DNA from 3 places in the Bradyrhizobium sp. 521_C7_N1_3 genome. Region 1 is predicted to be linked to each of the others. Evidence: riboswitches for the same ligand, from Rfam matches in the RefSeq annotation. Region 1 holds a riboswitch; each other region holds the start of a gene.
The links. A riboswitch is a leader RNA that binds a small molecule or an ion and turns the genes downstream of it on or off. The one in region 1 is predicted to bind cobalamin.
Positions count from the first base shown of each region.

Region 2: another riboswitch for cobalamin. It lies ahead of AB7008_RS06960 (hypothetical protein); the one in region 1 lies ahead of AB7008_RS18810 (DUF1636 family protein).
Region 3: another riboswitch for cobalamin. It lies ahead of metE (5-methyltetrahydropteroyltriglutamate--homocysteine S-methyltransferase); the one in region 1 lies ahead of AB7008_RS18810 (DUF1636 family protein).

Region 1 is NZ_CP197232.1:4,102,791-4,105,050, forward strand. Features, by position in the region: gene cobO (cob(I)yrinic acid a,c-diamide adenosyltransferase) at 1-635, opposite strand, end outside; cobalamin riboswitch at 676-897, shown strand; gene AB7008_RS18810 (DUF1636 family protein) at 994-1,368, shown strand; gene cobW (cobalamin biosynthesis protein CobW) at 1,365-2,260, shown strand, end outside.
Region 2 is NZ_CP197232.1:1,507,558-1,509,817, reverse strand. Features, by position in the region: gene AB7008_RS06965 (transposase) at 231-353, shown strand; cobalamin riboswitch at 591-792, shown strand; gene AB7008_RS06960 (hypothetical protein) at 1,169-1,615, shown strand; gene AB7008_RS06955 (hypothetical protein) at 2,017-2,260, opposite strand, start outside.
Region 3 is NZ_CP197232.1:2,303,507-2,305,766, reverse strand. Features, by position in the region: gene metE (5-methyltetrahydropteroyltriglutamate--homocysteine S-methyltransferase) at 1-1,146, opposite strand, end outside; cobalamin riboswitch at 1,248-1,449, opposite strand; gene AB7008_RS10375 (hypothetical protein) at 1,801-2,091, shown strand.

The DNA of each region.
Region 1 (2,260 bases):
CAGAACTCGACGCCGGCTTGCGCCTTGATGCCGGAGCGGAAGGGGTGCTTGACCAGCGTCATCTCGGTGACGAGATCGGCGATCTCGATCAGCTCGTCCTTGGCGTTGCGCCCGGTGAGCACGACATGCGTCATCGGCGGCTTGTGCGTTTTCAGGAAGTCGACGACCTCGGCGATGTCGAGATAGTCGTAGCGCAGCGCGATGTTGATCTCGTCGAGCACGACCATGCGCAGATTGGGATCTGATATCAGCTCCTTGGCCTTCGCCCAGCCGGCCTGCGCCGCGGCGATGTCGCGGGCGCGATCCTGCGTCTCCCAGGTGAAACCTTCCCCCATCGCATGGAACTGGCAGAGCTCGCCGAAATGGCCGGTGAGCAGGCGCCGCTCGCCGGTGTCCCACGCGCCCTTGATGAACTGCACGACCGCGCAGGGGAAGCCATGGGCGACACAGCGGACGATCATGCCGAAGGCGGAGGAGGACTTGCCCTTGCCGGCGCCGGTATGGACGATGATGAGGCCCTTTTCGCCGCTCTTGGTCGCCATGATCTTGTCGCGGGCGGCCTTGATTTTCGCCATTTTCGCAGCGTGGCGGGCGTCGGTTTCCTCGGCCGTTTGGGTATCCGGTTCAGGCGTCATCTGACAGGGTCCTTCGGCTTGACAAGAGGCGGCCGGGGGCAAATGGTGGCCCGGCGTTGGTTCCTGTCCTATGACAGGCGAAGAGGGAATGCGATAGGGTCCGAATCGACAAGATTCGGGTCCAAACTGCAGCCGCCCCCGCGACCGTGACCGGAGAGATGCCCGAAGCCACTGATCCCCCAGGGGATCGGGAAGGCGGGGATCGAAGGGCCAAAAGCCCTGCTCCGCAAGCCGGGAGACCTGCCAGCGCGGACGAGTTTTGGACCGGCGGACGGGGTGTTCCGCGACGGGGAAACGGACCTTCGGGGGAATGGTCCGTGTGCCTCTTCGCCTCCCGCTGTTTATCCTGGAAGAGGCGATGACCGTCACACTTCACGTCTGTATTACCTGCCGTGCCGGCCAGACGCTCGACGAGGGTGAGGCGACGCCCGGCAAGCGCCTGCATGGTGCGATCCTCGACGCCGGCGTTCCCGAGGGCGTCAATGTGGTTCCCGTTGAATGCCTGTCAGCGTGCAGCCAGGGTTGCTCGGTTGCGCTCAGCGCGCCCGGCCGCTGGTCCTATGTCTATGGCCGTCTGTCAGAGGCCAATGCGAGCGATGTGGTCGCGGGTGCTGCGGCCTATGCCGCCGCGCCCGACGGCCTCGTGCCCTGGCGCAGCCGTCCCGAAATCTTCCGCAAGCAGTCGCTTGCCCGCATTCCCCCCATTGCCGTTGTGCCGGAGGCCGCCGAATGAACTCGCTCGCAAAAGTCCCTGTCACGGTGGTCACGGGTTTTCTCGGCTCCGGCAAGACGACGCTGATCCAGCATCTGCTCGCAAACCCCGATGGCAAGAAGCTCGCGGTGCTCGTCAACGAATTCGGCAGCGAGGGTGTCGACGGCGAGATCCTGAAATCCTGCGCCGATGCGAATTGCCCGGCGGAGAACATCGTCGAGCTCGCCAATGGCTGCATCTGCTGCACCGTTGCGGACGATTTCATTCCGACCATGGAAAAGCTCTTGGCGCGGCCGGTGCGGCCCGATCACATCCTGATCGAGACCTCCGGCCTGGCGCTGCCGAAGCCGCTGCTGAAGGCGTTCGACTGGCCGGAGATCCGCTCGCGGATCACGGTCGATGGCGTGATCGCGCTCGCCGATGCCGAGGCTGTCGCCGCCGGCCGTTTTGCGCCGGACCCGGCTGCGGTGGAAGCGCAGCGCGCGGCGGATGAAAATCTCGATCACGAGACGCCGCTGTCGGAAGTGTTCGAGGACCAGATCGCCTGCGCCGACATCGTGCTGCTGACCAAGGCTGATCTCGCGGGGACCGCAGGGATCGAAGCCGCCAAGGCCGCCATCACCGCCGAGATGCCGCGCCGGGTGCCGATGCTATCCGTCACCGATGGCGCGATCGATGCGCGCGTCATCCTCGGCCTCGGCGCGGCCGCAGAGAACGATCTCGCCGCGCGCCCCTCGCATCACGACGGCGAGGAGGATCACGAGCACGACGATTTCGCCTCCGTCGTGATCGATCTTCCGGAGGTCAGCGACATCGACGCACTGGTCGCGTCGGTGCAGCGTCTTTCGCGCGAGCAGAACGTGCTGCGCGTCAAGGGCTATATTGCGGTCGCGGGCAAGCCGATGCGCCTGTT
Region 2 (2,260 bases), 2.6 Mb from region 1:
GCTCAGCACGACAGGCAGGGCGATCATAGGCGGACAAGCCGGCTTCGATACACTGTGCGAACGGTTGAGACATGTAAACGGCACCCGAGCCGGCCATCACGGCCGCATCAAAGAGCTGGGACATTTGGCTGGGCTTTCGACGTCGGAGTCGCCCCTCGATCCTCAGATCAGGTCGATCTTGCTAGAGAAGATCGAAACGAACATCGCAAATGCCGTCGAGGCGGAGTCTCTTGAAACTCGCTGCCCGTGTGGTCGAGACCACGAGCCGCATTCGCCTTGCGTTCGCCGCGGCATGTCCCGAAGCCGACCTGATCCGCGGCTTGCCCGGCGCGCTGCTGCCGCTCAGTCCTTGACCGGCGGGGCGTCCGCCCCCCGTTCGCCCAACTTATCCCTCAAGCGCGTTGCAAAGTACGGGTCGTCAGGCGGTGAAAAGCCGAAGGCAATCCTGTGCGCCTCGTCAGAGCAGATGTGCGGCCACATCAATCGGACTAGAAAAACGCACTCTCACGAATAGGACGGGCTAAACTGTCACATGTTGTGTCACTCAGCACTCGATTCACGCCCCTTGCTTGACTCGGTTATGAGGGGCCTTCAGTCTGGTTATCGGTAGCGCCGAAAGGCGTATCAAGGGAATACGGTGCGTCCTCACGGACAAGGCCGAAGCTGCCCCCGCAACTGTAAGCGGCGAGCCGACGACAGTTGGGCCATTGGGTTCGTTCGTTCGAACCTGGGAAGGTGGTCGGAGGCGTCAACCCGCGAGCCAGGAAACCTTGCTGCCGGTCGTGGTCATGGACTGACGCAGGGGCGGGGTGCTCCAAGACGTTGCAAAGCCGATCGAGATCTGCCGCATTCGGGGCGAACGGCTGCCGCTCACGGCGAATGTGCGTGACGGCTTTTTGTTTCGCCCGTGGTCATCACCGTTTTCATTTCAAACGTAGTAGCCGTGCCGGCGCGAGTTTCGGCGTCAACTTCAATCCTGCTCAAACAGCGCTGGCTGTCCGGGTCAGCATTGACGCTAGGAATCGTGCTGGCCTCGATCGCCGCAGCGGGATCGGCGTCCGCACAGCCTCCGCAACTGCTCAATCCGTGATTGTCTCCTCGGCCAATCCGTGGGGCAACACCGTCACCGCGGCAGCAGCAGCGGCGCGAGCGCGTACGCCTCTGGTACGTGGCCGCGACCCGGGCGCGCGACCTGCTGATCCTGCCTAGGCACTCCGCCGACCTGTCGGACAAGTGCTGGGCAAAGCTCGTCGATTTGGGCCTGGCTGGTCTCCCGGCGATCAACCCGAACGACGTCGGCACCGCGAAGGAAAGGAACGTCACGCCGCTAGAGAACGGGCAGACCCGCGAGACCTTCGCCGCCGAGGCGACCGCTATCTTCGATGTGCGCAAGACCGTGATCTGGCGTCGCCCGAGCCGGAGCGAACTTGATCAGGTGGACGAGCCAGAAGCGAAGATCGAAAGCGGGGAAATTCCGGAAACCGGCGCTGCGGAGCCTGCTGCCGTTCTCAGAAGTTCGACGCGTGGCACCATCCTTCACAAGCTAATCGAGGAGGTGCTGACCGGAGAAGCCTGCGACGCCAGGGCGGACTTGAAACGCGGGCTGCGGAACTGATCCGGCAGATGGGGCACGAACCGGCGGAGGATCCGAAGATGGGCATCAGCGCCGTCGAACTGACCGCCACGGTGCTGCGGACGCTCGCTCTTCCGGACGTCGTGACGCCGCGACCGCGTCTCGCCCCCGAGCTCCCGTTGTTCGGAAGCCAGACTCACGAAGGCGGCAAGGTCCTGCTCTCCGGACAGGTTGACGCGATCGCGTTCGACGAGGCCGGCGCCATCGACGCGGTCGTCGATTGGAAGAGCGACGTGGCTCCGGATGCGCCGAGCATCGGCCACTACAGACAGCAGATCGCCGACTATCGGAAGCAGACGAACCTAAGCGGGACAGGTCGTCGATGTGACTTGAGCCCCCGCGGCTGCTGCTCAGGATCCAAGCGCCGTCTCTGCCGGCCTGGTCTACCTTGCCGAGCTGCGGTTGCTCACGCTTGGCTGAGATCGAATCTGAAAGTTCTCCGCAGTTTCACGGATTTCGAAATTGATCGGTCCAGGTCGCCCGTCCGGAGTTCGGGCCCACAGGTATGCGGAGCCTTCATCCAGCACGATCGACTCGACCGAGAAGCCTGCACGCTTAACCAATCCGGCGAGATCGTCCGGCGGGATGAGGCCGTAGAAGGAATGGCCCCTAAGCGAGTCCATGAGG
Region 3 (2,260 bases), 1.8 Mb from region 1:
TACCCGCGCCAGGATCGCAAGCTCACGCATCTTCTGAACCGAGAAAGCAAGCCAGCTCTTGACGTCGGACGCGAGCCCGGTCTCGAGTTCAACATCGACCGGCACGTGAAGCAGCGAGCAGGATGGAGCGAGCTGTACACGGTGCCTGCCAAGCTTCGCAATCGAGGGCTTCAGCCGCTGACGGAGCGACGGCAAGTTCGACCGCCACACATTCCGGCCGTCGATGACACCGAGCGACATGACGAGATCACTTCGGCCGTCAGCAACGATCTGATCCAATAGTTCTGGCGCTCGAACCAAATCGACGTGCAGACCGGAAATTGGCAGGCTCAGGGCAGTATCCAGATTGTCGCCTAGGGCGCCGAAATAGCTCGCAAGCATGATCTTGATAGCGGGTCCCTCCTTTGCGAACCGGTTATAGGCGTGCAGCAACGAATTTCGCGCCGCCTCATCCAGATCAAGGACCAGGCAGGGCTCGTCAAACTGAACCCAACTTGCCCCTCGTTTGGCTAATTCATGCAGAAGGTCGATATAGACGGGTATCAGATCATCGAGGAGAGAGAGGGGCTGGAACGCACTATCGGTACTCTTGCCGAGCTTTAAAAATGTGACCGGCCCGATCAGGACAGGGCGGGTCTGAAAGCCAAGAGCCCTCGCTTCCTCATACTCTTCGACGGGTTTGCGAGAGCACAGTCTGAACGCCTGTCCCCGGTAAAACTCAGGAACCATGTAGTGGTAGTTGGTATCGAACCACTTGGTCATTTCCTGCGCGGGCACGCCAGATCCCCGCGGGCTCTGGGCGCAACTCGCATCCTGCTCGCCGCATTGCGATCCGCGGGCCATGGCGAAGTACGTTTGGAGCGAAACGGATTCTCCGTTCGCGGCGTAGATCTCCGGGATTGCGCCAACCATGACGCTTGTATCGAGCACCTGATCATACAGCGAGAAGTCGTTTGACGGAATGATCGTGACGCCGAGCGATTTTTGACGAGCCCAGTTCGCTGCGCGTAGGCCGAATGCGTCTTCGTGCAACTGCTGTTCACTAATCTTTCCAGCCCAGTAGCTTTCTAGAGCGAGCTTGAGCTCACGCCTTGGGCCGATGCGTGGCGTTCCGAGCGTAGCAACTGGAAGAGAGAGAGGAGACATAGCGTTAACCCCTGTTGGGGACAAAGGCCATGGCGGACGCAGGCAGGAGAAGTCGCGCGTGCGACGGCTGCTTGGCGCACCACCGAGACACCCCGCCCGTGGACCAATATATTGTCGGGGCCGGTCTCCTGGCTTGCTGGTCATCGCTGCTGTCCGGCCTTCCCGAAGCCGTGCAGGCTTCAGCGACATCGTCGGACAGCGGCTCGCCGCTCACAGTTGCGGGGGCAGAGCCGGCATTTGCACCGGCTTCCCTCTTAGCTCCGGATCAATGGGAACCGGAGAACCTCGACGACTTGGATTATCGGCAGGAGAACTCTTCCGTCAACCTCTCAGATTATGTGCAAGCTAATCTGCGACATCCGCTAGCCGAATGACCGTGCATCTCTGTGACTTCACCATCTAGAAACATTCTCTCATCAGAGATGTCATAATCAGACATATCCTTCTCAGATGCCGGATAAGCATCGGAGCTGCCTTGAGGCGGAGCCGCACGCTAAATTGATGAAAGGGACAGAAGCAGCCTGCCGGCGGGAGTACCGACGTTATATCAGAGCGCTTTCAATGCGGCTTTGCGATTTCCAGAGGTTCGCCCAGCACCTCAGCTAGCCAGCTCTTCGCTCAACTAAAGGATCTGCGGCGAATAGGCCAAGGCACGTGGCGAAATTTAGCAACTGGCGAGGGGTTGATTTGCGTGCCACCCAGACTTCAGAGCTGGGATCAAGCCGGCTTGGTGCTTGGCAATCACGCAGCTCGAACGCGGGCGGCACGATAGCGAACCACACAGCTCAATGGCGGCAAACCCACTTCCGTCCACAGGCATCCGGCATCGAGGCGTTCAACTCTTCTGCTAAATATCCGGTGCGGGACATGGATGCACAAGCTGCGGCGGATACGCCAAACAGAAACATCGAAAACATGCAAAGGTCGGAAAGTCGACAAGAGTGACACAAACTCCGTGAAATTTTCCGCCTATTGCCTGGCACGAAGAATGCAGACCCTCGGAATGCCCAGTCTCCTCCTCTGGGCAGGTCCAGCTCAGCCAATTGACGCAGTCGCTGCCGGGGAAGTTAGCTGCGCATGACATAGAGGGGAGCGCCTGCTCGCGCGGGACAGC